2 regions of the Halobacillus sp. KGW1 genome follow, and region 1 is predicted to be linked to the other one. Evidence: predicted binding sites of a transcription regulator. Region 1 holds the regulator's gene; the other holds the start of a gene.
What was found. Region 1 encodes Rex, which represses fermentation and respiration genes when NADH is low (regulators of the CRP and FNR family bind a similar motif). Its sites were predicted from a motif close to TTGTGAAATATTTCACAA; they were not measured.
Positions count from the first base shown of each region.

Region 2: AXG56_RS03510 (cytochrome ubiquinol oxidase subunit I) is a predicted target of Rex. The motif match lies at 2,587-2,604, and genes of this name have one in related genera.

Region 1 is NZ_LSOC01000004.1:525,121-529,419, reverse strand. Features, by position in the region: gene AXG56_RS17355 (ABC-F family ATP-binding cassette domain-containing protein) at 1-1,136, opposite strand, end outside; gene moaC (cyclic pyranopterin monophosphate synthase MoaC) at 1,304-1,789, shown strand; gene AXG56_RS17345 (redox-sensing transcriptional repressor Rex) at 1,808-2,458, shown strand; gene AXG56_RS17340 (SDR family oxidoreductase) at 2,497-3,318, opposite strand; gene AXG56_RS17335 (MDR family MFS transporter) at 3,504-4,299, shown strand, end outside.
Region 2 is NZ_LSOC01000002.1:550,214-554,512, reverse strand. Features, by position in the region: gene AXG56_RS03515 (cytochrome d ubiquinol oxidase subunit II) at 123-1,136, opposite strand; gene AXG56_RS03510 (cytochrome ubiquinol oxidase subunit I) at 1,133-2,494, opposite strand; gene AXG56_RS03505 (ABC transporter ATP-binding protein) at 2,749-4,299, opposite strand, start outside.

The DNA of each region.
Region 1 (4,299 bases):
ATGATCGTCTTAAGGAGGGTGGTCTTTCCGACCCCGTTCGGACCGACGAGGGCCACCGAATCGCCTCGGTTCAGATCAAGGGATACTTTGTCGAAAAGGTTCGTATCGCTGTCCGGATAACGGAACGCATAGTCTCTCAGTTTCAGCACATCGTTTCCGCTGCGCTTCGCCACTTGGAAGCTGAACTTCGCGGATTGGTTATCGTCTTTCGGTTTTTCCAGCCGGTCCATTTTCTCCAGCTGTTTGCGCCGGCTCTGGGCGCGCTTCGTCGTCGTCGCACGGACGATGTTCTTCTGGATGAAGTCCTCCATCCGTTTGATCTCTTCCTGCTGCTTCTCGAATCGCTTCATTTCCTGCTCGAAGTCGGCTTCTTTCTGTTTCAGGTAGTTACTGTAGTTGCCGTGATACTTCTTAGAGGATTGGAAGGCGATCTCGTAGACCGTGTTGACGATCTTATCGAGGAAGTAGCGGTCGTGGGAAACGATGACGACCGCACCTTGGTAGCCCTGCAGGTACCCTTCGAGCCAGGAGATCGTATCGATGTCCAGGTGGTTGGTCGGTTCATCGAGAATAAGCACGTCCGGCTTCTTCAACAGCAGCTTCCCGAGTGCCAGCCTCGTCTTCTGGCCGCCGCTTAAGGACGTGATCGGTGTATCCCAGTTGAAATGCTGGAAATTCAGCCCGTTCAGTACCGAGCGGATATCCGCTTCGTATTGGTATCCGCCTGCGTTCTTGAAGTATTCCTGCTTGCGGTCATAATCGGTCAATAACTGCTGGTAGCGCTCCTGATCCGAGATCAGGTCAGGGTCTGCCATGTTCGCTTCCATCGCGCGCAGCTCTTTCTCCAAGTCCTTCAGATGGAGGAAGACTTTCTCCATTTCATTCCAGATCGTTTCGTCGGACTGCAGGCCTGTGTTTTGAGCGAGATATCCGAGCGTCGTTTCCTTCGGCATGAAGATGTTTCCTTCATCATAGCTCATCTCGCCGGCCATCATCTTCAGCAGGGTCGACTTTCCTGCACCGTTTCTGCCGACAATGGCGATCCGGTCGTTCTTTTGTACTTCCAGTTTAATATTAGATAAAATCAATTCAGCGCCGAAACGCTTTTCCAATTGATTCAACTGCATGAGAATCATGTCGTTTCACCTCGATAAATCAAGTGTATATCATCGGTGAGCCTGCTAGCAACAGAAGCCCTCGCGAGATTGTGAAAACTTTAACGACTTCCCTGTGATTTTTTGTTAAAATGAAACTAGTGTTGCCGCCTGCGGCATGACCAATCACATAAAAGGGGTAGTTGGAGATGGCGGAATTCAGTCATTTTAATGAGCAGGGCCGGGCACGGATGGTCGATATATCAGAGAAAAACGATACGGTCCGGACGGCTGTTGCGAGAACGAGTGTGGAAGTGAAGGAAGAAATATACGAGAAGATTACCAACCAGACAATGGCCAAAGGGGACGTGCTCGCGGTCGCCCAAGTCGCCGGAATCATGGCAGCGAAGAAAACGTCGGATTGGATTCCGATGTGTCATCCGCTTTCCTTGAAGGGAATCGATGTATCCTTCGATTGGGAAACAGGGGAAACGAAAAAGCTGCTGATCGAGGTTTCCGTGAAGACGAAGGGAAGCACCGGGGTAGAAATGGAAGCGCTAACGGCCGCTTCTGCCACAGCATTGACGGTTTATGATATGTGTAAAGCAGTAGATAAAGGCATGGTCATCGGTCCGACTTACCTTGCAGAGAAAACCGGAGGGAAGAACGGAGATTACCGAAGAAATGACGAGTAAAGGAGCAGAGAGACGACAATGGATATAGAACAAGCGAAAATCCCTCAGGCGACAGCGAAGCGGCTTCCGTTATATTACCGTTTCCTGAACAACCTGCACAGCCAGGGGAAACTGCGGGTGTCATCGAAAGAATTGAGTGAGGCGGTCAAAGTCGATTCCGCAACCATCCGCCGTGATTTCTCCTATTTCGGAGCCCTCGGGAAGAAAGGTTATGGTTACAATGTCGAGTACCTGCTTTCCTTCTTTCGGAAGACGCTGGATCAGGACGAGACGACACGTGTCGCGCTGATTGGTGTCGGGAACCTGGGAACGGCTTTCCTTAATTACAATTTCACGAAGAACAATAATACAAAGATCGAGATTGCCTTCGATGCGAGTGAGAATCGGATCGGGAGTGAAGTCGGCGGGGTGGAGGTCCATCACATCGATGATCTGGAGAAGAAGATCGGCGATTTGAAGGTCGCGATTCTGACGGTTCCTGCCTCAGAGGCGCAGGCGATCACCGACCGTCTCGTCGAGGGCGGAATATCGGGTATCCTGAACTTCACGCCGGCCCGGATCAACGTGCCGTCTGATGTGAGGGTGCATCATATCGATCTTGCGATTGAGCTTCAAGCGCTCGTCTACTTTTTGAAGCATTATCCGTTGGATGGAAAAATAGAGGATTGAAAAAAAGATGCCGGCTCCGGCATCTTTTTTTGTTATTCTTATTCGGTTTCTTCTTTCCATTTCTTATCGATCAGCATTTTACCCGGCCACGTGTAGGCCATGATGCCGCCGTCGACCGTGATGTCCTCTCCGGTTACATAGGAGCTGTCGTCACTGGCGAGGAAAAGGGCGACGGATGCGATTTCATCCGGGCTTCCAAGTCGGCCGAGTGGAGTGATCCACTTGTTGGCATCACGGAATTCCTGTCCTTCCTTATCTTCCTTCGAACCGGCAAGGCCGTCTACAAGCGGTGTCTCAATCGTACCGGGAGCGATGGAGTTGACGCGGATGCCGTCCCGGGCGTAGTCGATTGCCATCGCACGGGTGAAGTTCGTGATTCCGCCTTTCGCCGCGTTATAGCCGGAGCGGTCGAGGTCAGCAGCTCTTCCGGACATGGAAGATGTGTTGATGATCGATCCGCCGTTATCCATCATTAATGGAAGCAGGTATTTGCTCGTCAGGAACGTTCCGCGCAGATCGACAGCGATGATCCGGTCGAAGAGATCGACAGGATATTCGTGCACTTTGCCGCCTTCTTCGTCGATCCCTGCGTTGTTGAACAGGACATCGATGTTGCCATATGTCTTCTTCAGGTAATCAGCAAATGCTGAAACGCTGTCCTCTTTCGATACGTCGAGCGTGTACGTCTCCGCCTCGCCGCCTTCGTTATGAATTTCATCCACCGTCTTCTTCACGGCATCGACATTGATGTCGGCACAGACCACCGTCGCGCCTTCCTTTGCGAATAATTTCACGGTTGCCGCTCCGATTCCTGTCGCAGAACCGGTCACGACAGCTACTTTGTTATCTAAACGTCCCATAAATGGTTCGCCTCCTTGTGTGATTCTTCTTTGTTATACCCACCTTGAAAAACGTTATAAACATAGGCGGGAGAAGGGAAGCGATTACAAAGAAAAAAAGATTCCGCTCTCGTAAATCGGTCGAGCGGCGATTAGAGTTGCAGGATGGTGGTATAGTAACTAGGTAATTAAGGAGGTAAGGTACGATGAAACGATTACCTAATAAGTGGCTCGTCGTCGTGTCTGTCCTGTTCGGAACCTTCACCGTCATTCTGAACAACAGCATGCTGAATCCGATTCTGCCACGTTTTATAGAAATATTCGATTCCAATGCCGTCTCTGTCGGATGGATTTTGACGATCTTCATGGTCGCGATGGGGATGACGATGCCGTTGACCGGCTACTTCGGCGACCGGTTCGGGAAGAAAAAGGTGTACCTGTCCGGGCTTTGTCTCTTCCTTGTCGGCTCACTGTGCGGCTTCTTCTCCTCGACGCTCTCGATGGTAATCGTCTCCCGGGCCATCCAGGGCATAGCCGGTGGTCTGATGCTGCCGATCGCCATGGCGCTCATCTTCCAGTCCTTCCCCAGGCACGAACGGGGCCTTGCTGTCGGCGTGTACGGCATCGCCGCTATGGTCGCCCCCGCAATCGGACCGACGATCGGCGGGTTTCTCATCCAATACGTCGACTGGCCTTGGCTCTTCGCCTTGAACATTCCGTTTGGCCTGACGGGACTCGTCCTCTCTTCGAAATACCTGGAGCGGACGGAAACCCATCCCGAAAAGAAATTCGACCTTGTCGGATTTCTTATTGTATCGCTCGGCATCGGAGGCCTGCTGTTTGCACTCGGAAGAGGGAGGACGCTGGATCATCTCCTGGACCCGATCAACATCGTCCTTATCGTCGTCGGACTCGCAGCCGTCGTGCTGTTCGTTTTCTACGAGAACCGACAGGACGATCCGCTGTTGAACTTGTCGGTGTTCCGGGTCCCGACTTATGCGG
Region 2 (4,299 bases), on a different contig from region 1:
ATCCATTCTATCATAAAAGAAAGGCGATTGTTATGCCAGTACCGATCGATCTTCCTTTCACAATGTTAGCATAAAAAAGGAACGCCCGCTGCTGCAGACGTTCCAACCATTAGACCCTGTATCTATTTTTTCCCTTTTACATATTCTGCGTCGAACAGGAACAGGCGCATCAACAGGATCAGGGAAGGGATGAGTAACAAAAGCCCTGCGATGAATACAATGACAAGTGCAACAGCCATCGCGTCATTTGTCACGCCGCTTGTCAAGGTTACGAAAGGCTTCAATAGATAAGGCAGGTGAGAAGCTCCGTAGCCGAAGAAGGCAAAGAAGAACTGGACCATGACGGCGATGAACGCCCATCCATAATGTTTCCCTCTATATACGAGAAAGACGGCAAGCATAAAGGCTGCGACAGAGAGGCCGAATACCCACCACAGATCAAGCGCCTTGTTGAAATGCTCCTCGTTCTGCTGACTGAGGGCAATGAATGTCGTCAGACTGGCGATAATCGTAGGGGAACTCCAAAACAAGGCATAACGACGGACGAGATTAAGAGCAGGCTGATCATCCGCTCTGTGAGCGTAATAGCTGAGAAACATCGAGCTGATATACAGAACGGAAACAATCGCAAGGAACACGACACTCCAGGAATAAGGGCTGGTCAACAGTTCTCCGACGAGCAGGTGAACCCCGTCCGCCGTCTCTTCGATGTAACCCCCTTCCGAGATCGTCAACCCGGTCGAAAGCGCAGCCGGAATAAGCAGTCCGGTCGCCCCGTACAGGAACATGTAGAAGCTGTTATTTTTCGATCCATAATTCTCAAACGCGTAGAATGAGCCGCGAATGGCAAGGAGAACAATGGCGATGCTGCCCGGAACGAGCATGGCCTGACCGAAATAGTAGGCCATATCCGGGAAGAATCCGATCAGACCGACGAAGAAGAACACAAAGAATACGTTCGTCACTTCCCAAACAGGAGATAAATAGCGGGAAATCAGTTTATTTATCACATGGTCCTGCTTCGTCAACCTGGCATAATAGGCGAAGAAACCAGCGCCGAAGTCGACGGATGCTACGATTAAATACCCGTAAAGGAACAGCCACAAGACGCTGATCCCAATCAATTCATAGTTCATTCATCGGCCTCCTCTCTCGCTGCTGCCACCTGCGGATATCGTCGTTCCATTTCAAGCTCGGCTGGTCTCCCCTTAAAGATTTTTCGCAGGGTAAGGATACACCCGAGGGCAAGCACCAAATAAAGGACGGCGAACAGGACAAACATCTGGGTGACATAAGGTGAGGTCGTCGCACCCTCGGCAACGGTCATAAACCCGCGCAGAATCCATGGCTGCCGGCCGACTTCCGCAAATATCCACCCGAATTCGACGGCGAGCATGGACAATGGTCCGGCAAGCGCAATTCCCCAAAGAAGCAGCGGATGATACGTATTCCACTTCTTCACTTTCCAGAATACGAGGAACAACAGGGAAATGCCGAGCAGGTAAAATCCGATCGTCACCATCAGATCGAACATATAGTGTATCCATAACGGCGGACGTTCTTCTTCAGGAGTTTCATTCAGACCTTCTACTTCCGCCTGGAAATCGCCGTGAGCAAGGAAGCTCAGAGCGTTTGGAATACGGATGGCGTTCTCCACCTCATTATTCTCATTAAGTCTTCCAAAAACAACAAGGTCTGCTCCTTCCTCCGTATCGAAGTGCCATTCTCCTGCAGCAAGCTTCTCCGGCTGGTGTTCAGCAAGGAATTTCGCTGATAAGTCCCCGGCAAGAGCCGTCAGAATAGCAAAAATGAACATCATGGAAACCGTTAATTTCAAAGCTTTCTTATGATAAGCACTTCCTTTTTTCACTAAAATAATAAAAGCGGCTATACCAGCAAGGATGGCGGCTGCTGTCAAATAGGATGAAGATACGACGTGAAACACCTTTGTCGGAGTTGCAGGGTTGAACATCGCTGCAATTGGATCGACTGCCGTGAAACGACCGCCTTCCAGGTCGAATCCCTGCGGCGTGTTCATGAAGGAGTTGACCGTCGTGATGAAAAAGGCGGACATCGTCCCTCCAATCACCACAGGAATGGACAAAAGCCAGTGATGGATCGGGTTTTTGAACCGGTCCCACGTATATAAATAAATGCCCAGGAAGATCGCTTCGAAGAAGAAGGCGAACGTCTCCATGAAGAGCGGCAGAGCAATGACGTTACCTGCGATCTGCATAAAGCTCGGCCAGATCAAAGAAAGCTGCAGGCCGATCGCGGTTCCAGTCACGACCCCAACGGCTACGGTGATGGTATAACCGCGGGTCCATCGTCTTGCCAGTAATGTATAGTGAGGATCTTTCTTCCGGATCCCGATAAATTCAGCGACGGAAACGAGCACAGGAACACCGACTCCGATCGTTGCGAAAATAGCATGGAATAATAGAGTCATCGCCGTCAGTGACTGACTTACGGCGACGTTATCAAAATCGAACATGAATCTTCCTCCTAACGAACTCGTGGTAATCTATCCGATACACTTAGTATAATGCGGTCATCCCACTTCGTGGGCAGTCAGTGTTGACGATTTTGTGACATACTTCACAAACTTCACATTTCCTTCAAAAATCCTTCCGTTCGACATTACTCGTTTACCCCTTCCGGCACGGATCGTAACAGGATCTTCCACAAAAAAAGAAGCCGTCATGACTGACGGCTTCCATATTTACAAGAAATGAATATTCAATGGAATTACATAGCATCGAGCATGCGGAACTGGGCTTTGACTAATTCGTAGTACTCCCCTTTAGCATCCATCAGTTCCTCGTGGGACCCGTGCTCTAAAATTTTCCCTTGCTCGAGTACGAAGATGTTGTCTGCTTCCCTGATCGTCGACAATCGGTGAGCGATCATGATGGCTGTCCGGCCTTTCAGAAGTCTTTTCAGCGCCTGCTGGATTTTCACTTCTGTTTCCGTATCGATACTCGCTGTCGCTTCATCCAGTATTAAAATCCTCGGATCAGCCAGAAGGGCGCGGGCGAAGGATAAGAGCTGCCTTTCCCCTGCAGACAGAATGCTTCCTCTCTCTTCTACTTCCGTTTGATATCCTTCACTGAGTCTTTGGATAAAACCATCGGCTCCAACAACCTTCGCAGCGTCCATGACTTCTTCATCGGATGCACCGGGTCGTCCGAAGCGAATGTTCTCCATGATCGTCCCTGAGAAAATGAATGTATCCTGCAGGACGACACTGATCTGCTGGCGGACACTATCGATGGTCGCATCACGAAGATCGACACCGTCGATTTTCACAGAACCTCCCGTCGGGTCATAAAAGCGGCTGATTAAGTTCGCGATGGTCGATTTACCGGACCCGGTATGGCCGACGAGGGCTACCGTCTCCCCTGCCTTCATCTCCAATTCTATGTCATGGAGAGCAATTCGCTTCTCATCATAGGCGAACCGGACGTGATCAAATTCGATGTGACCTTTCATATCTGTCAAAGTAACAGCGCCGGCCTTTTCTTCCACATTCGGTTTCTCATCAAGAAATTCAAAGATCCGCTCGGATGCGGCCATGGCCATCAACAGCTGATTGTAGACCATACCGAGACGTGAAATCGGCTCCCAGAACATTCCCAGGAAGAAGGCAAAGGATACGAAAGTACCGATTTCCACATCGCCTTCAAGGATAAGATGAGCTCCGAATGCGACCAGAATAATGGTACCTGCGGCATTACTCATCTCGACGAATGGCCGGAACATGGCACTTTTTCTAGACGCCGTATTCCAAGATGCGAAGGTGTCGCTGTTGACACCATCGAAGTATTCCGTATTTTCCCTCTCCTGTGAGAACGACTGGGTTATTCTTACGCCCTGCAGACTCTCATTCAAATGGGAATTCAAGCGCGACTGCTGGATCCTCACATCCTGCCAGGAGCGGCGTATGTTACGCCTGAGCTTCGTCGAAATGTAAAACATGATCGGCATGATGACAAGAACGGCGAGGGCAAGCTTTGGACTCAGTACAAATAGAATGACAATAATTCCGGTCAACATGACGATGTCCATCAATAAATTGATAATTCCATTTGTGAACAATTCCTGAAGGGAGTTGATATCGTTCATGATCCGCACAAGAATAGAACCGGCGGATCTGGAATCAAAGAACTTATGAGACAAGCGCTGGACGTGGGAAAACAAATGCTGTCTCAAATCGTATATGACGTTTTGACCAAGGATGTTGACATATTTAATCCGAAGAATATTGCCGACATAGCTGAGCCCGTATAAAACGGCGAT